One region of the Sphingobacterium sp. Mn56C genome, then DNA from elsewhere that is predicted to be linked to it. Evidence: riboswitches for the same ligand, from Rfam matches in the RefSeq annotation. Region 1 holds a riboswitch; each other region holds the start of a gene.
What was found. A riboswitch is a leader RNA that binds a small molecule or an ion and turns the genes downstream of it on or off. The one in region 1 is predicted to bind S-adenosylmethionine.
Positions count from the first base shown of each region.

Region 2: it holds a riboswitch for S-adenosylmethionine, as region 1 does, so the genes downstream of both, metE (5-methyltetrahydropteroyltriglutamate--homocysteine S-methyltransferase) here and ACL9RF_RS12625 (O-acetylhomoserine aminocarboxypropyltransferase/cysteine synthase family protein) in region 1, are expected to answer to the same signal.
Region 3: it holds a riboswitch for S-adenosylmethionine, as region 1 does, so the genes downstream of both, ACL9RF_RS00215 (5-oxoprolinase) here and ACL9RF_RS12625 (O-acetylhomoserine aminocarboxypropyltransferase/cysteine synthase family protein) in region 1, are expected to answer to the same signal.
Region 4: it holds a riboswitch for S-adenosylmethionine, as region 1 does, so the genes downstream of both, ACL9RF_RS10265 (methylenetetrahydrofolate reductase) here and ACL9RF_RS12625 (O-acetylhomoserine aminocarboxypropyltransferase/cysteine synthase family protein) in region 1, are expected to answer to the same signal.

Region 1 is NZ_JBMOUC010000004.1:297,402-305,171, forward strand. Features, by position in the region: gene clpX (ATP-dependent Clp protease ATP-binding subunit ClpX) at 1-421, shown strand, start outside; gene ACL9RF_RS12620 (AMP nucleosidase) at 494-1,309, shown strand; SAM riboswitch class I at 1,525-1,634, shown strand; gene ACL9RF_RS12625 (O-acetylhomoserine aminocarboxypropyltransferase/cysteine synthase family protein) at 1,887-3,194, shown strand; gene ACL9RF_RS12630 (homoserine dehydrogenase) at 3,227-4,408, shown strand; gene ACL9RF_RS12635 (M3 family oligoendopeptidase) at 4,519-6,225, shown strand; gene ACL9RF_RS12640 (hypothetical protein) at 6,288-6,470, shown strand; gene ACL9RF_RS12645 (sigma-54-dependent transcriptional regulator) at 6,525-7,770, opposite strand, start outside.
Region 2 is NZ_JBMOUC010000002.1:196,772-204,541, reverse strand. Features, by position in the region: gene metE (5-methyltetrahydropteroyltriglutamate--homocysteine S-methyltransferase) at 1-1,875, opposite strand, end outside; SAM riboswitch class I at 1,945-2,044, opposite strand; gene ACL9RF_RS08315 (response regulator transcription factor) at 2,320-3,006, opposite strand; gene ACL9RF_RS08310 (sensor histidine kinase) at 3,037-4,878, opposite strand; gene pyk (pyruvate kinase) at 5,258-6,688, opposite strand; gene ACL9RF_RS08300 (IPExxxVDY family protein) at 6,786-7,286, opposite strand; gene ACL9RF_RS08295 (acyl carrier protein) at 7,543-7,770, shown strand, end outside.
Region 3 is NZ_JBMOUC010000001.1:34,801-42,570, reverse strand. Features, by position in the region: gene ACL9RF_RS00245 (hypothetical protein) at 106-303, shown strand; tRNA gene ACL9RF_RS00240 (tRNA-His) at 460-533, opposite strand; gene htpG (molecular chaperone HtpG) at 652-2,538, opposite strand; gene ACL9RF_RS00230 (TetR/AcrR family transcriptional regulator) at 2,714-3,295, opposite strand; gene ACL9RF_RS00225 (hypothetical protein) at 3,363-3,545, shown strand; gene ACL9RF_RS00220 (hypothetical protein) at 3,545-3,946, shown strand; SAM-I-IV-variant riboswitch at 3,998-4,092, shown strand; gene ACL9RF_RS00215 (5-oxoprolinase) at 4,157-4,417, shown strand; gene ACL9RF_RS00210 (DUF2891 domain-containing protein) at 4,466-5,575, opposite strand; gene ACL9RF_RS00205 (YceI family protein) at 5,802-6,395, shown strand; gene ACL9RF_RS00200 (helix-turn-helix domain-containing protein) at 6,490-7,050, shown strand; gene ACL9RF_RS00195 (FUSC family membrane protein) at 7,130-7,770, shown strand, end outside.
Region 4 is NZ_JBMOUC010000003.1:134,778-142,547, forward strand. Features, by position in the region: gene ACL9RF_RS10260 (glutamine--tRNA ligase/YqeY domain fusion protein) at 1-1,643, shown strand, start outside; gene ACL9RF_RS10265 (methylenetetrahydrofolate reductase) at 1,868-2,824, opposite strand; SAM riboswitch class I at 2,879-2,976, opposite strand; gene rimM (ribosome maturation factor RimM) at 3,118-3,642, opposite strand; gene ACL9RF_RS10275 (30S ribosomal protein S16) at 3,808-4,341, opposite strand; gene ACL9RF_RS10280 (UvrD-helicase domain-containing protein) at 4,518-7,770, shown strand, end outside.

The DNA.
Region 1 (7,770 bases):
TTTAAACAATTTATACAAGTATATTACACCACAGGATTTAAAAAGCTTTGGTTTAATTCCTGAATTGATTGGTCGTTTACCTGTCCTTACCCATTTAAATCCTTTGGATAAGGAGACCTTATTAAGTATTTTAACGGAGCCTAAAAATGCATTGGTAAAACAATATATTAAGCTGTTTGAATACGAAGACGTAAATTTAAAATTCGATAAGGAGGTTTTTGATTTTATTGTGGATAAAGCCTGGGATTTTAAACTTGGGGCACGTGGTTTGCGTAGTATTTGCGAGGCCATTATGCTCGATGCGATGTTTGAAATACCGACATCGAAAGATGATCGTGAGGATAAGACACTCCATATTACCTTGGAGTATGCAAAGAAAAAATTTGCAAAGTCTGATATGAAAAAGCTCAAAGTTGCTTAGCATCAAAACCCCTCACCTGAAAATGTGAGGGGTTTTGTTTTTAATAGACAGAAATATATAAACGAAATTAGTATGAACAAGAAAAAAACTGTAGATAGTCCGATAACACCAGGACTGAAATCAAAAAATGATATCGTAAACAACTGGTTGCCGAGATATACGGGAATGCCTTTGGAAGAATTTGGCGCCTATATTTTATTGACAAATTTTTCGAAGTATGTAAAAATGTTCTCCGCCATGCACGACGATGCGCCTATATATGGGGAAGATAAGGCTATGCAGGCCTGTACGGCCAATGGTATTACCATGATTAACTTTGGTATGGGTAGCCCCATGGCGGCTACGGTGATGGATCTTTTATCGGCCATATCCCCTCAAGCGGTTTTGTTTTTAGGGAAAACAGGCGGACTAAAAAAGAAAATCGCCGTAGGTGAATTGATCTTACCTATTGCGGCAATACGTGGCGAAGGTACTTCCAACGATTATTTCCCACCTGAGGTGCCTTCATTGCCGGCCTTTGCTTTACAGAAAGCCATCTCTACTACGATCCGTGATCATGAACGCGATTATTGGACTGGTACGGTTTACACGACCAACAGACGGGTTTGGGAACACGATAAAAACTTTAAGAAATACCTTAAATCTATTCGTGCTATGGCTGTGGATATGGAAACGGCAACGATATTTAGTGTGGGCTTTGCAAATAAGATCCCTACCGGAGCATTGCTGCTGGTATCCGATCAACCTATGGTTCCGGAGGGTGTAAAAACTATTGAGTCGGATCTTTCGGTTACCGCAAAGTTTGTCGAAACACACCTAACAATCGGTATCGATGCGATAAAACAACTTATCAACAACGGGTTAACCGTTAAACATCTTAAGTTTTAAACTCGGCTAAAAAATAGTTTATAACTTAAGATGTTTTAGAGCGTTTAAACCTTATATGCTGGTGGCAGCCCCTAAGCAGCGTCCATTGCTCTGACTACTGCCACCTCCTATTTTAATTTTTCCATTTTAATTTTAAATTTTTATTTTTTATTCTATATTTGTGTTCGGCATTATATAATGTCGACCTAATCAATACCTCTAAACATATAGGTTTTGGTTTATAAAGAAGTGGCGAGAGACTGGCTCAACGACCCACTGGCAACCATCAGTTTTTGAAAAGGTGCCAAATCCTGTCCAAGATGTTATGTCTTGGAGACTATAAATTAAATAGCAAACTATATGAAATACTACGTGACCTTATTTCTTGCAAACTTTACCGACACACCGATGTTGGTTACCATCTTTATGCAGCTTTTTAAGGCTAAGGCGACCTTCTGCACCCGAATGCGTTAGTCGTCTGGACAATATTTTTATGCCTCTAATCGGCAGAAGATAATTGTGCCTGCAGAAGACGACCACCTTCAATCCACCACTTAAAAATTAATATTGTACTTTATATCCATAAAATTGAAAAGAAATGGCTGATAATAAAAATCTTAAATTCGAGACCTTACAAATACACGCTGGCCAGGAAGTAGATCCTACAACAGGATCGCGCGCGGTACCTATTTATCAAACTTCATCGTATGTGTTTGAAAATGCAGAACATGGTGCAAATCTTTTTGCTTTGAAGCAGTTTGGAAATATTTATACGCGGATTATGAATCCTACAACAGATGTTTTCGAAAAACGTGTTGCAGCGTTGGAGGGTGGCGTAGCCGCTGTAGCGGTGGCCTCCGGACAGGCAGCGCAGTTTATTGCACTAAATAACATCTTGGAAGCAGGTGATAACTTTGTTACGGACGCGAACTTATATGGCGGTACCTACAATCAGTTTAAGGTTGCTTTTAAAAGATTAGGTATTGAAGCTCGTTTCGCTGGAAGCTCAGATGCTGAAGCTATTGAGAGCCTTATCGACGATAGAACAAAAGCGATATATGTAGAAACTATCGGTAACCCGAGCTACAATATTCCGGATTTTGAAAAAGTTGCTGCCGTAGCACGTAAGCATGATATCCCGTTTATTGTGGATAATACTTTCGGTGCCGCGGGTTATTTATTTAAACCATTTGAGCATGGTGCTAATGTGGTGGTAGAGTCGGCAACGAAATGGATTGGTGGTCATGGTACGAGTATTGGTGGCGTTATCATCGATGGGGGTAATTATAATTATGGCAATGGGAAATTTAAACAGTTTTCAGAACCTTCAGAGGGTTACCATGGTTTAGTATTCTCGGATGTGTTTGGCGAAAATGGCCCTTTTGGTAATATTCAATTCGCTATTAGAGCGCGTGTGGAGGGTCTTCGCGACTTTGGCCCGGCCTTATCGCCTTTCAACTCATTTTTGCTTGTACAGGGCTTAGAAACGTTATCCTTACGGGTACAACGCCATGTGGATAATGCCTTGGAAATTGCCCAGTGGTTAGAAACGCATCCGCAGGTAGAAAAAGTTAGTTACCCTGGACTAAAAAGCCACCCGTATCATCTAAGTGCGCAGAAGTATCTTAAGAATGGTTATGGTGCGGTGTTATCTTTTACGATTAAAGGTGGTGCTGAAAAAGCAAATGAATTTATTGACTCCCTATCCTTAATCAGTCATTTGGCGAATGTAGGCGATGCAAAAACGCTAATTATCCACCCTTCAGCAACAACACATCAGCAGTTAAGCGATGAGGCACAACAGGCTGCTGGAGTTTATCCGGGTCTATTGCGTCTTTCTGTTGGTATTGAACATATTGATGATATTAAAGATGATCTTCAGCAGGCTTTCGATAAAATAAAATAGCTTAAAATATATAAATAGGGAAAGAGATAGAAATGAGTAAAAAACTTACGATTGGTATGTTTGGCTTTGGCGTCGTTGGCCAAGGTTTATATGACATTATCAAAACTAAAAACCTGAACCTTGAGATCAAGAAATTTGTAATCAAGAATGCAGATAAAAAAAGAAGTCTTCCTGCCGAACTTTTTACTACGGATGCTGAAAAAATTTTGGGGGATTCTGAAATTAATACCGTTGTAGAGTTGATTGACGATGCGGATGCAGCATTTGAAATTACAAAAAGAGCCCTTTCTTCGGGTAAGAATGTGGTGTCGGCAAATAAAAAAATGATCGCTACTCATTTGGAGGAGCTTACCGAGATACAACAGCAGTATGGCACGTCTTTATTGTATGAAGGTGCTGTATGTGGCAGTATTCCTATTATTCGTAATCTTGAAGAGTATTATAACAACGAGTTGCTACATTCGGTAAGTGGTATTTTTAATGGTTCTTCAAACTATATTCTTTCGAAGATTTTCAATGAAAACCAAACGTACGAGGCTGCCTTGAAAAAAGCGCAAGAATTGGGTTTCGCTGAAACTGACCCTACATTGGATGTTGGCGGTTACGACCCTAAATATAAACTTGCTATTGTGGCATCTCATGCTTATGGTTTATTTATTGATCCTACGGCGGTTTTAAATTTAGGAATCGACAAATTAAACGATGCGGATATTCGGTATGCTAAAGAGAAGAACTACAAAATAAAACTGATTCCTTTGGCCAAAGAAGTTAATAATGCTGAGGTTGTGTTGTATGTTTTACCGAAGTTTATTTCCAAGGATAACTTATTGTATAATGTAGAAAATGAAAACAATGGTGTTTTGGTAAAGGCAGCATTTGCGGATGAGCAGTTTTTCTATGGTAAAGGTGCCGGTGGTCACCCGACGGGTTCTGCCGTATTATCGGATATTACGGCTTTACGCTACGACTACCGCTATGAGTATAAAAAACACTTGGAGTCACAGGAGTTGGCGTACTCTACCAATTATAGTATAAAAGCGTACTTCAGATATGAGGATGAAGCGCTGCTGCAGCAGCTGAACTTTGAAAGTATTTCGGAACGTTTTTATGGCGAAAACTATAAGTATGTAATCGGACAGATTAACATTGGCGAAGTGTTCGCAAAAAGAGATTTAATTAACCAAACAGGGTACTTTCTTGCCGAAATACTCTAAACATCATTAACCTAATGATTGTTCAAAGCACTTCCCTAGCCTGGGAAGTGCTTTTTTACCTTAACTTAACCAACAAATGATTAAATTGCGCTGAAGCAATTGAAAATTGTATGATTAAAACATTAGCAAAACCCCGTTCATTTATCTCAGAAGACTTAGATATTACTTGGGAACAGATTGAACCGATATTTCAAAATCTCTTAAATCGAGAAATCAACGATGTGCAAGCGTTGGAAAAATGGTTGGTAGACCGCTCGGAATTGGAAGCCGTATTACAGGAAGATTATGCATGGCGTTATATTCGTATGACCTGCGATACCAGCGATGAGGCTTTGGGTGCAGATTTTCAATACTTTGCCACCGAAATAGAACCTAAAATCGCGCCTATCAACAATGCTTTGGATCAAAAACTTGTGGCTTCACCCTTTATTGCGGAATTGCAGAAAGAGGGATACCCGATTTATTTCAGAAAAGTAAAAAAAGCATTGGAAATATTCCGCGAAGAGAATATCCCTCTATTTACTGAAATACAACTTAAGCAGCAAAACTATCAAACCATTGTGGGAGCACTTATGGTTGAAATCGACGGTAAAGAATATACCCTACAGCAGGCTGCGGCATTATTGCAAGAGCCGGATAGGGATCGTAGAGAGCAGGTTTGGCGCAAAATTAATGCCGTCAGATTAACGCATAAAGATGCCTTAAACGAACTCTTCAACGAACTATTATCATTGCGCCATCAGGTTGCCTTAAATGCAGGGTTTAATAACTTTAGAGATTATATGTTTGCTGCTATGGGTCGCTTTGATTACAGCGTTGATGATTGCTTGCAATTTCATGATGCTGTGGCGGAAAATGTAGTGCCTGTACTTCAAAATTTTGCCCAAATACGTAAGGATAAATTAAAGGTGTCGACATTACGTCCCTGGGATATGGCCGTAGATCCGGACAATAAAGCTCCTTTAAAACCTTTTGCTGATGGTGCTGAGCTGATTTCAAAAACCGAAGAGGCTTTTGGTAATTTACATCCTTACATGGGTAAATGCATTGCTACAATGCGTGAAAATGGGCTTTTTGACGTGGAGAGTAAAAAGGGTAAAGCGCCGGGTGGTTATAATTACCCGTTGGCCGAAACTGGGGCACCATTTATCTTTATGAATGCTGCGGGAACACTACGCGATTTAACAACCATGGTCCATGAGGGTGGCCACGCCATACATACCTTTATATCGGCAGATTTAGCACTTACGGAGTTTAAAAGCCTGCCGAGCGAAGTTGCAGAGCTGGCATCCATGTCTATGGAGTTAATTTCTATGGATCAGTGGCACCTCTTTTTCCCGAATCCGGAGGATTTAAAAAGAGCCAAACAGGAACAACTGGAAGATGCTATTTCTACGCTGCCTTGGGTCGCTACGGTAGATAAATTTCAACATTGGCTATATACAAATCCTGGACATACCCTAGCCGAACGTAACGCCGCCTGGTTGACGATCTTTAGGGAGTTTGGTCATGGCTTCGCAGACTGGACGTCACTCGAGGAGGCAGAAACGTATTTATGGCATAAACAGCTTCATATCTTTGAAGTACCTTTTTATTATATTGAATATGGTTTTGCACAGTTGGGGGCTATTGCTGTATGGAAAAATTACTTGCAAAATAAACCGCTAGGATTAACCAACTACTTAGCTGCACTGAAATTGGGTTATACCCAAACTATTCCAGAAATTTACCGCGTCGCTGGGGTAAATTTTGATTTTAGTAAACGAAATATAGATGCCTTAATTGGATTTTTACAACAACAGTTAAAAGAAGTATAAAAATTTGCTTTTTTCATAATAAAACCTTATATTTCCTCATTAACTTATATACTTTACTTATTATGAGAAAATGGCAAACTGCGCTATTCTTAATGTTATTATCTCAATTAGGATGGGCGCAAACACAGGAAGGTTACGAAGCTGAACATGGCTCTCCAACAGCCTATATTGTTATTGGTGCTTTAGTAGTTATTATTGCAATATTTATGCTGTACAATAAACAGAAACGTAAATATAACGATTAAAAAAAGGGGCTTAGCCCCTTTTTTTAATCGTTATAACTTTATATTTTTAGAATATTATAAGCCTATTATAGCTTTAAGCTCCATTTCAGAAAGGCCTACCAAAGCTGCCGTTCTCGCGGTATCTCCATGATTTTTATTCAACTTATGTTTCAAGAATTTCGCTATAGCAAAAGTCTTAAAATCGGCTAAGGAGTCTACCATATCCAAATCTATCATCGATGTTGCGCCAGTAAGGTTATTGCTGGTCGATAAGGCTGGGTTGGCAAAAGCATTTACCTCCTTTTCGGTTATTTTTTTATCACTTAAAATAATTAAACGCTCCACCATATTCCGTAACTCCCGAATATTTCCCGTCCAAGGAAGCGCTTGTAAAGCCAAAAAGGCATCCTTCGTAATTTCTTTTGTAGGAATATTATAGTCTGCACAGATCTCCTCGCAAAACGCCGTTGCCAATAGTGGCACATCATCTCTACGCTCGGCTAAGGAAGGTACGTGGATCAAAATAACACTTAAGCGGTGATATAAGTCCATCCGAAAACGGCCTTCATCAATTTCTTTTAACAAATCCTTATTTGTCGCAGCCACCACACGTACGTTAACGGATATTTCCTTTTCGCCACCAACGCGGGTAATTTTATTCTCTTGCAATGCCCGCAGCACCTTTGCTTGTGCCGACAGGCTCATATCGCCAATCTCATCCAAAAATAAGGTACCCCCATTGGCCTGTTCAAACTTTCCTATACGCTGTTTTACGGCCGATGTAAAGGCTCCTTTTTCATGACCAAACAACTCCGATTCAATAAGCTCCGCAGGAATTGCAGCACAGTTTACTTCAACTAGCGGAGCCGCAGCACGTTGCGATAACTCGTGTAACCATCGCGCCACCATTTCCTTGCCCGCACCATTCTCTCCGGTAATTAATACCCGAGCATCCGTTGGTGCCACCTTTTCAATACTCTCCTTGATGTTACTTATCCCTTGGGAGTTTCCCAATATCTCTTTCACCTTAGAAACCTTACGCTTCAGAACTTTAGTTTCCTTCACCAACGACCCTTTTTCCAGGGCATTGCGAACGGTAATAAGGAGGCGGTTTAGATCTAAAGGTTTTTCTAAGAAATCATAAGCCCCTTTACGTGCCGCTTCTACGGCAGTTTCAATTGTTCCATGGCCAGATATCATGATAAATGGCGTCTCCGAAGATTCTTTAGCTAAGCTAAGCACCTCCATTCCATCCATTTTATTCATCTTTATATCGCAGAGAACAAGATCTATCTTCTCTTTTTTCAATAACGCTAACCCC
Region 2 (7,770 bases), on a different contig from region 1:
AAGACCCTCACGAATAGCAGGCTCATCGATTTGAATAATTTTAATACCCGCTTTTTCTAAAGCTTGTACCTCATCCAAAATTGCCAATGCAATTTGGTATGTTGTTGTCGAACGTGGTTGGTCGTTACGAACAAATGACCATTGTAATATCGTAACCGGACCCGTTAACATACCCTTCACCGGGCGATTCGTTAAAGATTGTGCATAAGCAGACCAGCGAACAGTCATATCTGCAGGGCGGTAAACATCCCCATAAATAACCGGAGGTTTAACACAACGAGAACCGTAAGACTGTACCCATCCGTTTGAGGTGAATGCGTACCCCGCCAATTGCTCACCGAAATATTCAACCATATCATTACGTTCGAATTCACCGTGTACTAACACATCGATATCCAAGTTTTCTTGCAATCGGATGGTATTTTCCGTTTCTTCTGCAATGGCTTTATCATACGCTTCTTGTGTAATAGCACCTTTTTTAAGGTCAGCTCTCCACTTACGAACATCCTTTGTTTGCGGGAATGAACCAATTGTTGTCGTAGCAAAAGCCGGTAATCCAAATTTAGCCTGTTGCGCAGCTTTACGCGCTGCAAATGCTGAAGTACGCTTAGCATCCTCATCCGTGATATTGTTTACACGTTCTTTAACTTCAGGTTTGTGAATTAAAGGAGATGTACGGCGACTTTCGGCAGCAGCTTTGTTAGCTTCGAAACGCTTAGTTGTATTTTCATCAACCTCGGCATCCGCATCCGCCAATACTGCAAGATCTTTAACCTCAGCAAGTTTTTGTTTTGCAAACGCCAACCAGTTTTTAACCTCCGCAGGAAGCGAAGTCTCGTTTTTTTCGTTGTCTAAATCGAAAGGAACATGCAATAAAGAGGAAGAAGGAGCAACCCAAACGCGGTCTTTACCTAAAGCGTCAACAGCCTGTTGAATTTTTGCTAAAGACTTTTCATAGTCATTTTTCCATATATTACGGCCTTCTACCACACCTAAAGATAAGGTCAATGAGGCAGGTACTTTAGCTAAGATAGTATCCAATTGTTTTTCGCCACGTACCAAGTCGATATGTAAAGCGTGAACAGGAAGGTTTACAGCGATATCTTCGTTATCCAATAAAGCCTCGAAGTAGGTCGCTACAATTAGTTTAGCACCCTTTGCTGCTGCCGACAATTTAGAAAATACCGTAGCGTAAAGCGCTTTCACATGCGCATCGATATCCAAAGCCAAGAAAGGCTCATCAATCTGAATATATGCAGCACCAGCATCCGCTAATTTCGATAATATCTCTTCGTAAACCGGTAAAAGATTGTCGATAAGGTCGATACGGTTAAAGTCAGCTTCTTTTTCTTTACCCAATAATAGGTAAGTAATAGGGCCAATAATAACAGGTTTTGTTTCAATACCGAATTCTTTCGCTTCGTTGTATTCGTTTAAGAATTTTTCGGATGTTAATTTAAATTCTTGGTTTTTAACAAACTCAGGTACAATATAGTGGTAGTTAGTATCGAACCATTTTGTCATTTCCATTGCCGTAACATCTACGCCACCTTCCTGGAAACCACGCGCTAAGGCGAAGTATAAATCTAAATTGTACTGACGGTCGATTTTACCTAGTAACGAGTTGTATCTAGCTGGAATTGCACCTACTGTTAAAGATAAGTCTAATACTTGATCATAAAACGAGAAATCGTTTGAAGGAATCAAGTTGATACCTGCATCTTTTTGTGTTTTCCAGTTGTTTTGACGGATAGTCTTTCCAGCCTCTAATAATTCTTCCGCAGAAATTTTCTTTGCCCAATACGCTTCATTAGCTTTTTTCAATTCACGGAAAGGTCCCACTCTTGGGTAACCTAGGTTGTTAGTAAGTAACATAGTCTTTTCCCTATTGTTTTAATAAAAATAGTTTTCTGCTGTAGAGAAGGTTCTTGGACTAGAATCTTCGGCTTATCTTTCTCCATCAGGAGTAGAATTTAGCACCTTGTCTGGTGACAGGTTGCCAAGGCTTCTTCGGGTCTATTCCCTCTGCCTTTCTCTATAAGCGTCACAAATCTATAGAATGGAAATTTAAAAAACAAAGTTTTTTGTAAAAAGTTTTAAAAGAGCAGGCCTATATTTGGCTATTTTTTTTTGAAGTGTTTTCATCCTAACAGGAGGGGGCTATTTTGAAGGTAAGCGATTTGCAGTTTTCTTTTTAGCCAAATAATGTGCCTGTTACAGTTATACCGGGTTTGCCTGTAGCAGGTTTTTGCTGTTGGTATAAACAACAAGAAGATGATTAATTTCATCTTCTTGTTGTGGTTGTAAAGCCTTTAAAAATTAGCTCACCAATAATTTATAACCTTTACCGTGAACGTTAACAATTTCCACATTAGGATCTTCTTTCAGATACTTACGAAGCTTACTTAAGAAGACATCCATACTACGGCCCGTGAAGTAATTATCGTCGTGCCAAATTTTTATTAAGGCTTCCTCCCGCGTTAAGACATCGTTCTTTTTTAAGCATAACAAACGTAATAATTCCGCCTCTTTTGTAGACAATTTTTGCTGTTGCCCCTTATAAGAAATCACCTGGCTGGTATAGTCGAAGAAATAACCGCCGATTTCAAATTTATCGGCAAGTTCTTCATCCTTATCTTTGTTAATGCGTTTTAGGAGGGCATTAATCCGTAGCAATAACTCTTCAACGCGGAAAGGTTTGGTGATATAATCGTCGCCACCCAGTTCGAAAGCCTGCGTTTTATCCTCCATCATACCTTTAGCCGTAGCAAAAATAATAGGCACCGTAGTATTCGTTTTACGAATTTCTTTGCCCAATGTAAAGCCATCCTTTTTCGGCATCATAACATCTAAAATACAGAGGTCAAACTTGTCCTTACGAAATTGTTCCAGTGCGCTCTCTCCATCTTGGCTCAATACCACTTCATATTTACCTTTAAGTTCGAGGTAATCTTTTAATAATTCACCTAAGTTAGGATCATCTTCTGCTAATAATATTTTTTGCATAACTAAAGTCTTTAATCGTTCAAATTCTATTTAATATTTACCCGACTTTAACGGCAAGGTAACTTCAAAGGTCGTGCCTTTGTCCTTCTCACTTTTCACTTGGATTTTGCCATCCAATCTTTTAATGATATCATGTACATAACTTAACCCCAACCCGAATCCTTTAACATTGTGAACATTTCCTGTTGGAATTCGGTAAAACTGATCAAAAATCTTCTCCTGCTGCTCCCGGGTCATGCCCATGCCTTTGTCGGATACGCTGATTATAATATTAGATTTATTGGCCCTACTTTTTACGGTAATGTTAGGGGGTGCTGTGCTATATTTAATGGCATTGTCTACTAAATTAAAAAACACATTAGAAAGATGCAATTCATCTCCGATAACGGTATCATTTTCGGCCAGGAGCTCTGTCGTTAGTGTGCCTTCAGCCTTTTGCAGCTGCAGTTGCATGCTGTCTAAGACATTTTCCAGTAGAGGGTTGATTTCTACCTCTGTACGTTCTATTTTTATATTTTCTTTTTCGAGTTTCGCAATATTAAGAACCCTTTCGATATGGCTGCCCAGACGCACATTTTCGTCGTAAATAATATTAGCAAGTTTGTTTACACGGGCTTCGTTGGTAGCTATTTCTGGATCACGTAGAGACTCGCTAGCAATCATAATCGTCGCTACAGGGGTTTTAAACTCGTGCGTCATATTATTGATAAAATCGGTTTTCATTTCCGAAATTTTCTTTTGCCGGAATACGATCGATAGGGTATAGGCGAAACAACCAATCAGTAAGGCAAACAGCGCTAACGTGGGTAAGATGAGGTAGCTCATATTATCGACGATTACAGCGCGTTTATTTAAAAAGTAGATGGTAAGTTTACCCGTTGATTCGCCAATATCTCCTTTAAACAACGCGGTCGAGTAGGGTGTCAATTTTTCATGTGCATGCGTATCCTCCACATGCGAAAGGGGATATAGCAACCTGTATTTATCACGTATTTCCATGCGGAAAGGCGAGTGTATATCGCGGGAAGCAAGCTCAGATATTAAAAGTCTCTCCAATAAGGCTTGGTTTAAACGTTGTTCTAAAGGCCTGTTTGCCATCTCCATGCTTGCCGCTACATCTTCCACTACACCAGCTTTCTTACCGCCTATAGCTGCTAAAGTGTCAAAAACATTTTTTGCATCAGCTAGAAATTCGAAATTTAGTTTTTTAAGCTCTGCATTTAATTCCATTATTTTCAATGCAATACCTTCATCGCCTCGCGGCGGCAATGTAGCAATTTGATAGCTGTTAATATTACGGCTTCCTAATTCTATATGCGGAATAACATAGCGCATAGAATCGTCTTTGGCTTCAATACGGGGCACCTCTTTTTTGGCCGACACATTGGTATAGTTGTCTACCATAGTACTCCCGGGCAATTGCTCAAACTCTACTGTAATCTCGATTAAGTCGCGATTGGATTTTTTTCTATAGTAAGTTTCATAAAACCAGTTATAAATTGGAGCCGCATTCGGGAAGGTGCTTTTTAAGCTCTCCTCGGCGTCTTTAAATTTTTGGTACGCCATATACTGTTGTAAGCGTAATTTTTCGATTTGCTGCTGTATATCGAGTTGCTTGGCCAGTCGTTTTTGCTTTTCCTGCTCCACCTCATATTTCACCTGGTTAGCCTTACTCTGAATTTTAGCATATTCAAGCACTTCAGTTTTTTCAATCTCTCCGGCGACCTTTGCAAGAGACGCATTTACGGCTTCATCAAAAAGAATAGAGTTTTGTTTATACGTTTCCCGAATAAAGTAATATTGCATGGCTACCACCCCCAATAGTGCAATAGACATGAGCCATATAATTAACGAAATACTTTTTTTCTTCATTTGCTACAAAAATAGTAATGTAACTCTCCTATATAATGCTTTTAACACTATTTAACAGGCAGTTACGGTCTGCTTGACGGTTGTTTAAGTTGCTAAAGAGCAGTGCTTTATTGGCTGTTCAAGGGTGTAATATAAGCAAAAGATTAGGCTTATTTTTGCTTTTTATAGCGCGGAAATTCCATCTTACTGAGACTCAGCATCAGAATGGCAACCATATAAAGGCGTTACAGCAGGAGTATAGGCTGCCAGGCTGCCAAAAAAAAGCATACAGCCAAGTAAGGGGGAAAGCTGTATCAGGTGAAACGAAACGGGTAGCTGTTAAGCCAAGTAAAAAGGTGTCTCTGTTGAGGAGACACCTTTTTAAAATGTTTTATGAGTATTAGTTCACTTCAGAAACACGGATGGTATTAGTCTTACCTTTTTGGTGAAGAGGTGTCGACGCTGTGTTGATAACAATCTGTCCAGGCTCTACCAATTGTCTTTCTTTAAGCAAATCGTTAACATCTTGAATGGTACCATCTGTACTTTCGTATTTTTCATAGATGAAGGTACGTACGCCCCAAACCAAACTCAATTGTTTCAATAAGTTTTTATTGCCCGTGAAAACAAAGATATTTGCATCAGGTCTGTAACTAGAAATCTCAAATGCCGTATAACCCGAAGCTGTCATCACCGCAATAGCAGCAGCCTCCGTTTTTTGCGCTAAGAATACCGAAGACCCACAGATAGCATCCGAAATTTTAGTGCCATCCGTATAGTTATCTTCTTTAGCATTATAATAAGGATAGGAGGTAGACTCTACATGCGTAATGATTTTAGCCATGGTCTCGATAACGATTTCTGGGAAATCACCAACCGACGTTTCGCCACTCAACATTACCGCATCAGCACCATCTAAAACCGAGTTAGCAACATCGTTCACCTCGGCACGTGTAGGGCGCGGCGTAGTAATCATACTTTCCAACATTTGGGTAGCAATAATTACAGGTTTAGACAGGTCACGACATTTTTGAACGATAATTTTCTGAAGGCCTGGAACCTCTTCCATCGGTAATTCAACCCCTAAGTCGCCACGTGCTACCATGATAGCATCCGTTTCAGCAATAATGCTGTCGATGTTTTCAATAGCCTCAGGCTTCTCGATTTTGGCAATAACTTTAGCGTGGCTACCCTTAGCTGCAATAATTTCTTTACACTGCTTAATATCTTCTGCCGAACGAACAAAAGACATCGCGATCCAGTCTGCACCATGATCTAATGCAAAGTTTAGGTTGTCTAAATCTTCTTCAGTTAAAGAAGGGATAGATACTTTCGTGTTTGGAAGGTTTACACCTTTACGTGATGTTAAAACACCGCCATGTACAACCTCGCAGATAACGGTATCTTTATGGTTGGTTGAAAGAACACGTAATTGCAATTTACCATCATCCAAAAGAATGATTTCATTTTCTTTCACGTCGTTAGGGAAATTATCGTACGTGATATAGATTTTCTTCTCATCGCCGATAAGTTCATTGGTGGTCATTTCGATTTGTGTACCATTAACCAAAATTGCTCCCCCCTCTTTCATTTTTCCAATACGAATTTTAGGGCCTTGAAGATCGGCAAGGGTACTCACATTAAAACCATACTCGTCGTTAATGGCATTAATGGTGTTGATAACTTTTAAGTGATCCTCTTGGCTTCCGTGCGAGAAGTTTAATCTACATACATCCACGCCTTTTGCAATAAGGTTTGCTAAGACTTCTTTATTGGACGATGCAGGGCCTAGTGTTGCAACTATTTTTGTTCTTTTTTGAATCTTTTTCATTTGGTATTTTAATTTTCACCTAGGAGTAATCCTCGGGTTATCTGTCTGCTAATTTTGTAATATGAGTGTAAAAAGTACACTTAAATCTAATAATCGGCTAAAATATTAGATTTTCTTTAGATTTCAATGAAATAGGGTCAATTTCTTTCAACAGCATGACCTCTTTTATGCTGCGAATATTTTCTAAAAGTTTAATCAGATCCTCCTCATCTATATAATGTTTGATTAAGAAAAAATAATCAAAATTAGAGGCCTCAGGAATCAAGGTGCCATTTTCTAAGCTTTTGTTATTGACCAAGTAGTACTCGAAATCCAAGTTGTCGTGACAATAGCGGTATACCTGAAAATGATGTAAAATTTCTTTTTTATTTTTATTTTTTTCGACGATAAGATGAAAATCAAGTTCCTCCTGTGGTTTTAATTTAATATTCCCGTTATGGTCCAGCACCGACTCCTTGCCATAAACAAAATTTAATCCTGTTTTTTTGTTTATAAAATGGCATAATCGATAGTCTCGTAACGTTGTGCTTATACCGACCAAAATAAAGTCTAGCTCCAAGTCGAGGTCCATATCTAGTTTGAAAGTGATTTTATTCAAGGGTATGGGGTTTTAAATTTTACAAACGAAAATACAATTTACAGATTGGACTTTCTTCAATTGGTCTGTAAAATTTGTATTAAAAGTAAGTTTATTTTGTTCTTATATGTAAAAATGAGTATAATTGAATAGTGCAAATAGCCTTGTTTTTAGGTGCTGTTTGCTTTATTTTGGCTCTAAAAATTAAAAAGGTTTGATTTTTGGGGAAATTTATTTTTCTTTGCACAGATTTATTAAACAATTAAACTATAAAATCATGTCAGATATCGCATCAAGAGTAAAAGCAATTATCGTTGAAAAGTTAGGTGTAGATGAAAACGAAGTAACACCAGAAGCTTCTTTCACGAATGATTTAGGTGCAGACTCACTTGATACAGTTGAGTTGATCATGGAATTCGAAAAAGAATTCAACGTTGCAATTCCTGATGACCAAGCTGAAAATATCAGCACAGTAGGTCAAGCTATCGCTTATTTAGAGAAAAAC
Region 3 (7,770 bases), on a different contig from region 1:
ACAAATTATGATTTTTTACAATTACATCGGATCACCAGCTCTGCAGTCCGCACCACGTAAACCCCTCCTTATCAACAACTATGGAAAAGGAATATTAAGTTGTGTGTGGAAAAAGAGCCATCAAAAAAAAGTAAAATAAAAATAAAAACCGCAAAAACAGGAAGCACGCTAGCAGCAGAAGGGTCATACGGAGGGAAAACAACTACAAGCAGGTTACCTGTTAAACCCTATATTGTCGGTTATTTTGAAAGAACAGCGTACATCCAAAAGCTAAACTCCGAGCCGTCCTACAATACATTATAAACAACAGGGCTAAGGCTTAAAATTTTGCAAAATCAAGACCTGGCTGCTAAGCCGATCACCCTACCGGAGCCCTGCTATAGAAATGCCACAGCATTCGGGTTTCCAAACAATGGGAAGGATAAAAAAAAAGCCTCTCTAAAAAGAGAGGCTTCACAGGGTGGATAATCGGGCTCGAACCGACGACCCCTAGAACCACAATCTAGTGCTCTAACCAACTGAGCTATACCCACCGTGATTTTGTGATACAAAAGTAGTATAAAACTGCATATCGTGCAAATGTTTTCAAACAAAAAATCCTCATGAGGTTTTAAACACATGAGGATTAAGACATTATTTTTTTAAATCGGCTTAAATAAGCGCTACACTACGTTTTACAAAGGATGTAAGATCCGCGCCGGTCAATAAACCACGGGATAAAAGAGCCAAATCAAAAGCCTGTTTTGCCAAAACCTGGCCCTCATCTTCCGAACTTTCCAAAATACGTTTTACCAAGGGATGGTTACCGTTAATACTCACCTTATAATTATCAGGCAAGTTACCGTAGAAGCCCATGCCCCCACCCGTCTTAGCCATATCCTTCATACGACGCATAAATTCATCTAAGGTAACAGAAACAGGCAAATCATCCGCATGTAAGGCTTCCACCTGCACGTTCATATCCGTACGATTTATGGCCTGCGTAAAGAGCTCAGATGCCTTTTTGCTTTCCTCTTCGGTCAACACCAATTCAATTTTTTCATCTTTCTGAATCAATTTATCAATGATATCCGAATCCACACGCTTCAACTGCACCTTCTCGCCTCCTTTTTGTTCCAGATATGAAGCAAAGTGTGTATCTAAAGGACCATCTAATACCAACACCTCATAACCTTTCGCTTTTGCGGACGCGATAAAACCATCCTGCTGCGCCACATCACTGCTATACAAGTACACAATGTTACCATCTTTGTCTGCTTGAATATCTTTTACCTTTTCAAAGTACTCCTTGATGGTATACTTCTCGTTATCGGTATTTTTAACTAAGCAGAAGTCATTTGCCTTCTCCGCAAACTTTTCATCGCTCAGCATGCCATATTTAATAAACAAGCCAATATCCTCCCACTTCTCTTCAAAACCTTTACGATCGGTTTTAAAGATCTCTTGCAACTTATCCGCAACTTTTTTAGTGATATAGCTATTTATTTTTTTAACGTTACCATCAGCTTGTAAAAACGAACGCGAAACATTCAATGGGATATCCGGTGAATCGATAACACCATGTAACAACATCAAGAACTCAGGAACGATATCCTTAACTTCGTCGGTAATAAATACCTGGCGCGAGTATAACTTAATTTTATTACGCTGTACCTCTAACTCATTTTTAATTTTCGGGAAATATAAAATACCCGTAAGGTTAAACGGATAGTCTACATTCAAGTGAATCCAGAACAAAGGTTCATCGGTAGAATAAGGATACAACTCTCTATAAAAAGCCAGATAATCCTCATCTTTTAATTCCGACGGAGCTTTTGTCCATGCCGGGTTTGTATTATTAATAATATTATCAACCGTGATGGATTTATATTTAGGTTTACCCTCTTCGTCCTCGCCATCCTCAACCGACGACGTTTTAGTGCCAAAGCGAATTGGTACCGGCAAAAACTTAGCATATTTATCTAAAATCTCCTGAAGTCGAGCCTGTTGTAAAAATTCGGTCGACTCGTCATTGATATGTAAGATAATATCTGTTCCACGTGTGGTACGCTGTCCCGCCGAAATTTCATAGGATGTACTACCATCACAAGTCCAGTGCGCCGCCGTAGCCCCATCCTGATACGATAAGGAGTCAATTTCAACCTGATCGGCAACCATAAATGCAGAATAAAAGCCCAAACCAAAGCGACCGATAATCTCATTCGCGTCGTTAGCCTCTTTAAATTTCTCCATAAATTCAGTTGCCCCCGAAAAAGCAATCTGATTAATGTATTTTTTTATCTCCTCAGCAGTCATACCAATACCATTATCCGAAATAGTAATGGTTTTTGCGGCCTCATCAAACTTAACATCAACGATTAAATCGCCAACCTCCGCATTATACTGACCTAAAGATGATAAACGTTTAATTTTCTGAGATGCATCCACAGCATTGGAAACTAGCTCTCTTAAAAAAATCTCATTGTCTGAGTATAAAAATTTCTTAATTACCGGGAAAATATTTTCCGTATGGATCGATATACTACCTTTTTCCTGCATATGTTTTAAAATTTTATATGTGCATTAATTTATGTAAAAAGCCTAGCAAGGCTTGTTCCAATACCCTAAATTAAGACATGATGTCAGTTTGCAACGACTTTATGACAAAGCGTAACACAAAAAAAACAATTCGCTCATTTTTTTTGTCAGCATGTGCAGCAGCACGAGGCAGCAATTAGGCCATATAAGGTTTAAAAAGCGATTCCACCGCCCTTTTATACTGTTGGAAAGCCTCCTCGCCATCATGTCTTTCGGTTAAGGCATTATGTGCAAGCCAAAAATCACTGACAATAAATAAGAGTCGAACCAAATCTTTTTGGGCTCCTGTCGACGGTAACACCCGAAATACACCTATGGCCGACAAATGCTGAAACAACATTAAAAACTGTACCTCGCGCTCTTGGGTAAGCTGGAAATAACGGTCGCGAATAGCCGGAATCCAATTTCCAATTTCCACGAAATGCAGAAACAGAAAACTGTATTTTCTATGGATGTGAAAAGATTGCCTCAGGTATTTTTCAAAACCATCCAAATCCAATATGGTGCCCATACGGAGCAAAGACAACAGCCTGTCGAATTCTTCAATCAAACCTTCAAATAAGGCTTGAATAATATCTTCCGTATGCTTAAAATGGTAATGCAGGTTTCCGGCACTAATCCCCAATTGTGCAGCAATATGTCGGGTCGTAACCGTACGAATTCCTTCGGCATTATACAGGGTCAATGCAACCTCAAGAATGCGATCTTTTGTTTTCATACCCAAAATTAGAACATTTGTTCTAATTTTGAAAACTATTTGTATTTTTGTAAAAAATAGTTGCGAAATGAAAAGGAAACAAAATTTTATTGAACGTAATATGGCGGAAATAAAGAATACACTATTTCCAGAAAACGAACAGGACAGCACCCTGCGAAAAAATGCGAAGAAATTTGGCTGGGTTATGTTTTTACTCTTAATGTTATGCAGCACCATTACTATGCTTATTGCCGTATCCTTTGCACATTAATGCGGCAATTTATCGATCCTTTTGTGGTCTTCTATGCGAGCAGCTGGTTGCTTATACGTTATACACGGAAGATGGGATGCCCAATTCCATGGCTCAACAATTGGCTTACCGACTTTGTATTTGTCCCCCTTATTTTGCATTTTATGCTGATTGTGGCCTTAACAATCGCCGGCAACCGCTTTCGTTTCCGCTTTCCGCTGGTACAAATTATGGTTGTTTGTCTGTATGTAGCTATTGGTTTTGAATATATTGCCCCGAAATACACCAGCTACAATACTGCCGACTGGGGCGATGTACTGGCATATTTTCTGGGTGGTATAGCGTTTTATTATATTCACCAGCCTTATACCCTAAGGTTACATCGCAAAAAAAACTTAAAAATCGATAAAACAATAAGTTAACTAATAAAAAAGTAAAAAAAATTTGTAATTACAAAAAAGACTACTAGATTTGTAGAGTATTCAGAATTGCACGACGCAATACCAACCGAGTGCAGTCACCGCGGTGGTAAAACAATACGGGTTTTCGACCAAAATAAACGTTTAAAAACGCTTATTTTCCAAAACAGTTCTGATACGATTTATGGTTTAACGGCTTAAATTTTAAATGGTATGTCAACTACACAACTTTATCAGCATCTCTTTGATAAGTTCAGCAGCTACAGTGTTGAGGAACTTATCCAATTTAATAACGACACCGTAAACAGCGAAGGCTGGGGCTCGAGCAAAGCAGCATTCCGGACGGCCATATTGGCTGCCTTCTCACGCAAGGGCTTAGATTTATCGCAGATCGTAAGTAAGGAAGATGGTTTCACGGTAGTGAAGTATGTTTCTGTACGACTGGAAAACAATGTACTCATTCCAAAAGAATAACCTAAATAAAAAAAGGGGCCTACCTATTACGTTTGCCCCTTTACACGTTTATTCGCCCTTACTAATGCCGTATAAGGCAAACGTACCCAACCAATGCGAGCCCATATAGTCGTCTTGTGTTGAAAGATTAGGTAAGGAAAAATCAATATGCGCTTTCGCCAACTTACGCAGGTGATACAATTTCGGACTTGTACTTGCGATACCATATAAACAGGCTGCCCTACTGTAATTTAATCCATCCAGGTGCACGAGGTGCCCATCGCTACGATCTTTAACAATGGCAGGAGCTAAACTAAAATTGCTGGCATAGATATTCGGTAAAAATTTATGAAGCCAATCCTGGTAGTCATTTGCATCCAGTATTTTAGCCATTAAATACGCCTCCTCCAAACAGGGTGACAGGAAGTCAATACCACTCGGTTCGTACGCCAAATCACAATTCACATCTTTTTCAAATAACCGCTTGCCATGCGTTATAATAGCCTCCTCAAAATCTTTATCGCCCACAGTACGCGCATAATCCAGCGACAAGGATAAGCCAAATGCCGAGTTTATATGCTGCCCGTTACGTATGGGGTAAACTAAATTAGGCAGGTAGGCTTTATACCGTTCCACCAGCAAGCTTACCAACGGCTGTAACGCCGTTTTCCACCGCTGTGCATCAGTATCCTTCCAGGTATACAGACTCTCTTGTAGCTTAAACAACCAAGCCCATCCATAGGTACGCTCGAAACTTGTATTATTTACATCATTAAAAAAGGCCATTTCTACGGCTACATGCTCGGGTGTAATATGCGAATTTAAAATCGCACGCACCGCACCCGATTTATCAAGGTCTGGAAAACGCTGCATAAGCGTTACAATAGACCAATAACCATGTACCGAAGAATGCCAATCGAAACAGCCATAAAATATAGGACGTAATGCTTTAGGCGTTTTTAAGTCGCTGACAGCGCCAATTGTTTGCCCCAGTTTATTGGGGTACTCCACAGTTAAACAATGTGTAGGCAGTGCAAATATATGCGCTGCCATTTGCTGGTCTAATGTCGCTGTATAGGCGTCATTAGCAGATTTTCCCTCCTGATTTGTTAATTGTTGGCAGCTGAGTAATGTGGCACAGATACTGGTAAAGGCTAAAGATGGTAGATATCTTTTCATAGCATGGTACAAGATTAGTTTAAAATATAAAACCAAGTTAAGCAATAATCCCGTAGGCTAAAGCGCTATTTTAATTTAGGCGAAGTAAAGGGTACACACCGGAAAGACTATAAACGACACTACCATGACAAACAAAAAACTGTTTTTTTTATTTCTTAATCTAGATTAAGTTTGGTGCTAAAAAAGACTACCACCTTTGTCGAACAAATAAAAACAACAAGAAGATATGAAATTAATTTTTAACGTAATTGCAGGTTTACTTTTGTTAACAAATGTATCCTTTGCGCAAACAAAATGGTCTGTAGATCCCGCACACAGCAACGTACATTTCGAAGTGAAACACTTAGGGATTTCCTTTGTCGACGGACAGTTCAAAAAATTAGAAGGAGCCGTAGAGTCTACAAATGACAAAGATTTTAACCTGGCGAAAATAAACTTCGGTATTGATGTGAATAGCATAGATACGCGTATTGAGATGCGCGACAAACACCTTAAGAGTGATGATTTTTTTAATGCCGAAAAATTTCCTCACATCACCTTAAAAAATGCAGTTTTAAAACGTGAAGGTAAAGGCGGGAAATATGTTTTAACCGGAGACCTAACTTTACGTGACGTTACTAAATCGGTGAAATTTGATGTGGTACAGCATAATGGCACAATCACTGACCCATGGGGCAAAACCAGAGCAGGATTTACAGCCTCTACCACGATCAATCGTTTAGATTATAATATCAAGTATAACGATAAGTTGCCTGATGGGGTACCAGCCGTAGCTGCGGATGTTAAAATTGTAGTAAACGTTGAAATTGTTAAAAATTAAGTCATAATTTTACCATTACGTAAATATATAAGGTCGTCAGGGTTATCTTGACGACTTTTTTTTATTAAGTTTATATCGCTACATAATTAGAAAGATGGAATTAGCGGTGAAAAACATGGTCTGCCCAAGGTGTATTTCGGCAGTGGAAGATATTTTAAATACCCTACAAGTCGACTATAATACAGTCGACCTTGGAAGAATACAACTTGTAAAAAACATAACTCCCGCAAAGGTAGCGGCTATAAATTCGGCGATACAAAAAATTGGCTTTGAGCTGATCTCCAATCCAAAAGAGAGCTTAGTGCAGGATATCAAAACCCATTTGATTGCGTTGATCCATGCTCCCGATAAAATTGAAAACCCTAAACTATCGGTATACCTGAGCGAGCGTTTGTCTGTATCTTACCAGACTTTAAGTTCGGTATTTTCGGCCATGGAGCATAGCACCATTGAGAAGTATTTTATCCAACTAAAGATTGAAAAAGCAAAGGAGTGGTTATCTTACAAACAGTTGTCTTTAAAAGAGATTGCCTACAAGCTTAATTATAGCAGTTTAGCACATTTAAGCAAGCAATTTAAGGAGGTTGTCGGTGTATCGGCATCCCAATACCGGGAGGAACAAATGATAAATCGCAAACACTTGGACGATATTTAGTGAAATTTTGCCGGCTGTTTTATTAAGCACATTAAAATTATTTACTTCCTTTGTATCCATAAATTTGAAGGCACAATAGATGAAGAAAACAGAAGAAATAAGCAGTTTTTTTTATGGTCAATATTTTGCTGAGGGGCTACGTATTACCTTAGGAACCATTATCCCGGTAATTGTATGTGCGCTGTTTGGTCAATTTCTTACAGGAACGCTGATTTCTTTAGGCGCTTTAATCGTAGGCCTTTCGGATACCCCCGGTGCGCCAAGCCATCGCCGCTTTGGCATGATTTACTGTACCTTAATAGGGATGGTAACGCTCACCGTCACCGCATTAGTTAACGACAATATTATACTGATGGCCATGGTTATTGCTGTATTTTCGTTTCTATTGTCTATGCTTGCCGTATTTAATGCCCGCGGTGCCACCATTGGTACCATGTGTATTCTGGTAATGCTTATCAACGTTAAGAGCAACCATCCTTTGTCTGAGGAGTTTTTATATATCGGCTACTTCGTTGTTGGCGCCTTTTGGTACATGCTTATCAGTTTCTCGATTATGCAGGTTCGCCCCTACCGCTTAGCGCAGCAGGAAATATCGGAAACTATTATTCAGGTTGCAGATTACACCCGCCTGAAGGCCAACTTTTATGATCTTAAAAAGGATATTGATGAGAACTATATAAAACTTATAGAGAAGCAGATTTCTGTCAATGTACACCAGGA
Region 4 (7,770 bases), on a different contig from region 1:
TAAATTTTATTGAAGAAATTGTCGAAGAAGATCTTCGCAATGGAACACATGACGGACGTGTACTAACACGCTTCCCTCCTGAGCCCAATGGATATCTCCATATTGGCCACGCTAAATCCATATGTTTGAATTTTGGATTAGCCCAGAAGTACAATGGTAAAACTAATCTACGTTTTGACGATACCAACCCGGTAAAGGAGGATGTAGAATACGTAAATAGTATTAAACAGGATATCCAATGGTTGGGATTTCAATGGGCAGAGGAATTATATACTTCAGACTATTTCGAGACCCTTTATCAATATGCTGTTGAATTAATAAAACAAGACTTGGCCTATGTTGACGATAGTACGGCAGAAGAAATTGCCGCTGCTAAAGGTACACCAACAACGCCGGGCGTTCCTACACCTTACCGTAGCCGTTCTATTGAAGAGAATCTGCAGCTTTTCGAAGACATGCGCGCAGGTAAATATAAAGATGGAGAAAAGGTTTTGCGTGCCAAAATTGATTTGGCAAGCCCGAATATGCATATGCGTGACCCTTTATTATATCGTATAAAGCATGCACATCACCACCGTACCGGCGATGCCTGGTGCATCTACCCTATGTACGACTTTGCGCATGGGCAATCGGATTCTATCGAGAAGATTACGCATTCCGTATGTACACTGGAGTTTGTTCCACACCGTCCGTTATACGATTGGTTAATCGACAAGCTTGAAATCTTCCCTTCCAAACAGTATGAGTTTGCACGTTTAAATATGACCTATACGGTAATGAGTAAACGTAAACTCTTACAATTGGTAAACGAAAAGCATGTAGAAAGCTGGGACGACCCGCGCATGCCAACCATTTCGGGTATGCGCCGCCGTGGTTATACACCTAGTAGTATTCGCAATTTTTGTGAACGTATCGGTATTCAGAAGCGCGAAAACATGATTGATATCAGCCTTTTAGAGTTCTTTGTTCGCGAAGACTTAAACAAAAGTGCATGGCGCCGGATGGCAGTTATTGACCCTATAAAACTGGTTATCACAAACTATCCTGAAGGACAGGTGGAAGAACTTGTTGGCGAAAACAACCCGGAGGTTGAAGGTGGAGAGGGCTCACGAATTATTCCATTCGCTAAGGAATTGTGGATAGAGCGCGACGATTTTATGGAAGATGCACCTAAGAAGTTTTTCCGCTTAGGCCCGGGTCTTTCTGTACGTTTGAAACACGGTTATATTGTAACCTGCCACGACTTTAAAAAGGATGAAAATGGTAAGGTAACAGAAGTACACTGTACCTATGTCCCGAACTCTAAATCGGGTGAAGATACCTCTGGCCTAAAGGTGAAAGGTACAATCCATTGGGTTTCAGTTGCACATGCGAAAGAAGTTGAGGTTAGACAATACGACCGTTTATTTCAAGTAGAGAACCCTGCTGCTGAAGAAGACTTCAAGGCGTCAATTAATCCTAACAGCTTACAGATTGTAGAAAAAGCATTTGTAGAGCCTGATTTGTTAAATGCAGAACCTGGAAAGGGATATCAGTTTATTCGTTTAGGATATTTTACCCTCGACAGCAAGTCAACACCCGACCATCTAGTGTTTAACCGTACGGTTACCCTAAAGGATTCTTGGGCTAAAGTTAATAAATAGGCCTTATACAACGGGTTATATAATGTATAGGCAGTAGGTGCTAAGTATTACCATAAAGCTTAACACCTACTGCCTATTTTTTTTTACGGCCTTGTTAAAGCACGCTAGCCGCAGTTTATACAAATAGCAGGTCAAGTCGGCCGTTGCCAATAACCAAACGGCAGCTCTTTTATACCGTATTTTTGGATAGGCTTTTACCCAAATCAGACCTTTGTTAACAAGAGTTAAGCTAAACGCGCTACAATCTTTTTGGTAGGGCCAGGGTTACTCATGGTGTAAAAATGCAATACAGGCACGCCAAAGTCTATTAACTCCTTACATTGCTGTACCAACCATTCCTCACCAACCTTGCGCACATCAGCGTTAGTCTTACATTGATCTACAGCATCACTTAAATCCTCCGGAATATCAAGGTGAAAGATTTTAGGCAGCGTAATCAGTTGTTTTTTTGTCGTTAGTGGTTTTAACCCCGGAATAATAGGAACATGAATATCATGCTCGCGGCATTTAATAACAAACTCCTTATACTTATCGACGTTAAAGAACATCTGGGTTACAATAAACTCGGCTCCCATTTCCACTTTCTTTTTTAACCATTTGAAGTCGGTATTAAAATTCGGAGCTTCAAAATGTTTCTCAGGATATCCGGCAACACCAATACAGAAGTTCGTATGCTCCGAGCTGACCACATCTTCGTGTAAGTATTTACCCTGATTCATGTCCAATACCTGCTGCAAAAGGTCAGTTGCATAGGCATGCCCCTCCGGTGTAGGAATAAAATCGGGATCCCCCTTACGTGCATCACCGCGTAATACCAATACATTATCAATACCTAAGAAGTTTAAATCTATCAGTGCATTTTCCGTTTCCTCTTTGGTAAAACCACCACATATTAAATGAGGCACCGCATCGACCTTATATTTATTCATAATAGCCGCACAAATAGCTACCGTACCTGGGCGTTTTCTATACGACACACGCTCTAAGAGACCGTTGCTATGCTCTTTATATAAATAATCTTCCCGATGGTAGGTTACATCTATAAAAGGAGGTTTAAATTCCATCAACTCATCCATTGTATTAAAGATACTTTGGATCCCCTGCCCTTTAGGGGGCGGCAAAAGTTCAAAAGAAAACAAAGTTCTCCCCTTTGCGTTCTTGATATGATCTACAATTTTCATGTTTGTTAGTTTTTAGGCTTAGAGAAAATGCACGTGAGTTAACAGTGATTCTTCAGCTTATCTTTCCCATATGGGTAGAATGCAGCACCTTGACAAGCGTCAGGTTGCTAAGGCTTCAGCGGGTCTAGTCCCTCTGCCTTTCTCTATAAGCGTCGCTAATATCGCTAATCAAATCAAGAAGTAAAAATTAAAAAAGAAAAAAATAGAAAGTAGTAATCAACAGGTCATAATTTGAAGCAGGCTTTAGCACAAAGAGCATAGGCGCCACGTATGCTAAAGCCTGCTGCAGTGCGTTACGCTTTATAGAGGTCTACCAACCCTTCCGGAAGATCTACTTCGAGCACTTCCTCTTCAGCATCAATCCCTAAAATTAAATCATCAGACAATGGAAACATCAATTCTTTGCCATCCATATCTACGGTAGCTATAAACTGCTGTGGCATTTCTTGAACATCAATAATTTCACCAAGCTCACCATGTTCCTCATCGACAACCAGGTAACCGATTAAGTCCGTATAGCGAAAATCATCGGGATCACGCTCCGGCATTTTATCGTTTGGTAAATACATTTTTTTGCGTACCAAAACCTGCGCCTTATCGATATGATCGATATCTTCGAAGGTAGCATAGGCCGTACTATTGGGGTGTAGCTTTATTTGATCAATAAAATAGGGTACTAATTTTTTGTTCACTTCTAAAAAGATTATATCAAATTCCAAATCCTTATAATCTTCAAATTCAAAAAATAATTGAACCTCCCCTTTAAGACCGCGTGTCTTACTTACATAACCAATATAAAAACTGTCTTCGTTTGTCATTTTCTTTGTTCAAAACACAAAAATACAAATAAACCTGTATATGCAGGTCCGAAAAAGGAAGGTATATGTTAACGGGCTAACTAAAAAGCTTTCAGCAAGGCATAAACGTAAAGAAGGTGCTCCTTTTTGGGAGCACCTTCTTTAAAAAATCTGTGTAGGTAAAAATTAACCTTCAGCAGATTCTGTGTTTTCAGCAGCTTCTGTTGCTTCTACTTCTTCTGCAGCAGCTTCTTCAGCAACTGGAGCATTTTTAGCAGCTACAGCAGCAGCTATTTCTTCTTTTTTCTTCGTCTCAGCGATAAGAGCAGCTTTTTTAACTTCCGCTTTAGCGTTTGCTAATCCAGCTTTTTTACCTTCAACACGTGAATCTTTACCTTCTACCCAAGCAGCGAATAATTCTTCTGCTTTAGCTTCATCGAAAGCACCTTTTTTCACACCACCTTGCAAGTGTTTTTTGTATAAAACACCTTTTTCTGAAAGGATAGTACGTGCTGTATCAGTAGGTTGAGCACCGCTATTCACCCATTTTAAAGCTTTTTCTACGTCTAAAACGATAGTTGCTGGGTTAGTGTTTGGGTTGTAAGAACCTAAACGCTCAATGAATTTACCATCACGTGGTGCACGTGCGTCTGCTACTACTACGTGGTAAAAAGGTTTTCCTTTTTTACCATGTCTCTGCAATCTGATTTTAGTTGCCATGTTTTATTATAATTTATGTATTCAACATATCCCCCGTACAACATGTAAGAGGGGACGCAAAGATAAAAAGATTTTTTGGTATTTTAATAACGTTCTTTATAGATTACTAGACGAACAGGATAACATTAGTATATTAGTGAATTCGTAATAATATAAACGTACAATAAGATAACACATTGGCAGCACCATTAAAAATACTGAAGGCATCAGCGGGTTCAGGGAAAACGTTTAGCCTCACTTTGCATTACTTATCGCTGCTATTGGCGAATGAAAATAGCTATAGAGAAATACTAGCCGTAACTTTTACCAATAAGGCTACAGCCGAAATGAAAGACCGTATCCTGTCGGTATTACAGGGCTTAGCCATCGCAGACCCAAGCAACCGGATTGAAAGTGTGCGTAGCCTATTATTAAAGCAAAACCCTTCCTGGACAAGCAACAGTTTAAAGGATAATGCTTATCGGGTGTACCGTAAAATCCTGCACGACTACAGCCATTTTACCATCAGTACGATCGATGGATTTTCGCAAAAGGTAATTCGTAGCTTCACCTATGAACTTAACCTGGATGCAGCCTATAAAATCGAGATGAATACCAATAAGGTTAGAGCAGACCTGACGGTGATGTTAAATCAGCTGCTGGATGAACGTCCGGATTTGCTGGATTGGATAATTGGTTTTGCGGAGAAAAAGATTAACAATAACGAGAACTGGAACTATCGGCAGCAGTTGATGAAACTTGCAGGCCTTATATTCTCCGAAAACTTCCAGGAATTTGATGGTGCTTTAATTACCGCTGATACGCATCGTATTTTCAACCTTTTAAACAAGGAGGTAATGGAAAAAACAGCCGATTTTATGGAGGCCTTAAGTACCGCAATTGGTGCTTTTCAGGCATGCTATCGGCAGCTGCAGGTCGATGAAGGCGACATGAAAGGTAAATCGAGAAATAAACTCGTATCGGCAAGTAAGGTATCCACGCATGTACATAAACTCTCCACCTCCGATACGGCAAAACTTCTGGACAAATTTATTGGGTTAATCGATAATGATGATGCCTTTACGGGCCAGGATAAACAGGTTCGCTATGATCTTATGACGGCTTTTGCTCCAGTCTTGGCACATTTTGAAAACTTAAGACAATTTTTTCCGAGTTACATTGCCTACCAAGCGGTACAAGGAAACTTGTATTACTTGCGTCTATTAAAAGAGATGAGTGACCTTTTGAGCACTTGGCGACGTGAAAATGGGGCTCAACTGATATCGGACTCTCAGATTTTACTGAATAAACTAGGCCTGGATAATCATAATGACCCTACCTTTATATGGGAGAAGATAGGAAACCGCTACAAATATTTTTTGTTTGATGAGTTTCAAGATACGTCTCGAATACAATGGAAAAACTATAGCCCTTTATTGCTGAATGCCCTCGGCGACACGGAAGGTATACGCAACGAGCATTTGATCGTAGGCGATGTAAAACAAAGTATATACCGATGGCGAAATGGCGATTGGCGCATACTTTTACAGCAGGTGGAAGAGCAGGTAACGACAACTTTCCATTTAACCGAGCACAATAAGTCAAACTTTATAGAGAACGGCACCTTAGATACCAACTTCAGAAGCCTCCCTAATATTATTGCATTCAACAATTATGTGTACGAAAAGCTCCCGTTGTTGTTGCAACAGGTGCTTAATGAAAAGGTGCGGAGTGAATTAAACGAGGAAGGGCAAACCTGGTGGCATAATTCGCAGAATGATGCCATGTTGATAAAGGCTTACGAAAATAGCCGACAGGAGATTCCGGAGGATAAAGCTCAAAATACGGAAAAACAGGGCAGCATAGAAATTGCCTATATTCCGGTCGAATCGGGTTCACGTCGTAATAGGCAGGTCGAAGATCAGGCGATTGATAGGCTGTGCGAAAAAGTGGGCGAGTGGATAACTACGGGGCGCTACGAGGCTAAACAAATTGGTATTTTGGTGCGTAGCAATGCACAGGCACTTGCGGTAATAAAAGCCTTAATGGCGTACAAAAATAATAGTGGTATAGCTTTGGAGGTGATATCTGGTGATGCTTTATCGTTGGCATCCAACGATGCAATACGGCTATTGCTGGAAACGCTATATGCTATTGTTTATAATTCGGATAAGCACAGCATTCATCTAGCCCGTATAACCTACCTTTACCAGATTTTACAAACTGGAGAGCACTTCGATGCGGCATTGTGGTTAACATTTAAAAACAATGCTATTCAGGAGCTTAACAGCATACTGCCGGCTGCATTAATTGAGGGTTGGGAGCTTTGGCATAACCTTCCTTTGGTGCATCTTATCGAAAAACTAATCGAGGTATATGGCTTTACTTCCTTAGGGAATATACACCTACCTTACCTGCTTACCTTTAAGGATATAGTTGCCGGCTTTACGGCGAATGGCGAACGTGGCATAATACAGTTCTTAGAATTTTGGGAGGAGGATGGATTTAAATCCGTATTACCATCAAACGGCAAAGTCAATGCCATCGAGGTTACCACCATCCATAAATCAAAAGGCTTAGCCTATGATGTGGTAATGATTCCTTTTGCCTCTTGGACTATAGATGGCATGGTAAACGGCGACTTTTGGATTACAACCGAGAATACGCCATTTGCGCAGTTGGGGAAAATTCCGATTAAATACAACAGTAGCCTCGCCGAATCGGTGTTCTACAAGCAATATTATGAAGAAATGCTGTTTAACTATATGGATGCTTTGAATACGCTCTATGTGGCGACCACCAGAACGGTCGAGCACTTGTACATAACAGCACCGGCATTTAAAGAAATTGTAGATACTAAAACAAAACAGGTTACAGGGTACGACATTAAAAACGAGTTTATTTCGGACACCTTATTTCAAATATTAGATTCCGATAGCGCCCCATATCCGTTGGAAGATGGCTGTGTTCAGGTAAACCAGATTATTCCCAGGGTCCAATTAAAGGAAACGGAAAATCAGGAAAGCACCACTGCCCTGCAACGCTATCCGATATCGCAGGCTTTGGAATCGGCATTAAACAAATCCAGCAAAAGAAATTTAAATACCATTCTGATGCTGGAGAAAGCTTCGCAGTATGGTATTCTTGCACACGAAATCATGTCGGAAGCTAGACAGGAACAGGATATCGAAAAAATCGTTTCCCGGTTTATTCAAGAGGGTATTTTGGCTCTTGAGGATAAAGAACTGCTGCTAACGGAGGTATATCGGGTTTGGCAGCACCCCCAAATTCAGCTATGGATGCAGGGGAATTTTAAAATTTGGAACGAGGCTGCAATTATTACCGCAGCAGGAAAAACCATCCGCCCTGACAAGGTATTTACGAGCAAGGAGGAAACGATAGTCCTGGACTTTAAATTTACCAATGACGACTATATCGAGCATAAGTATC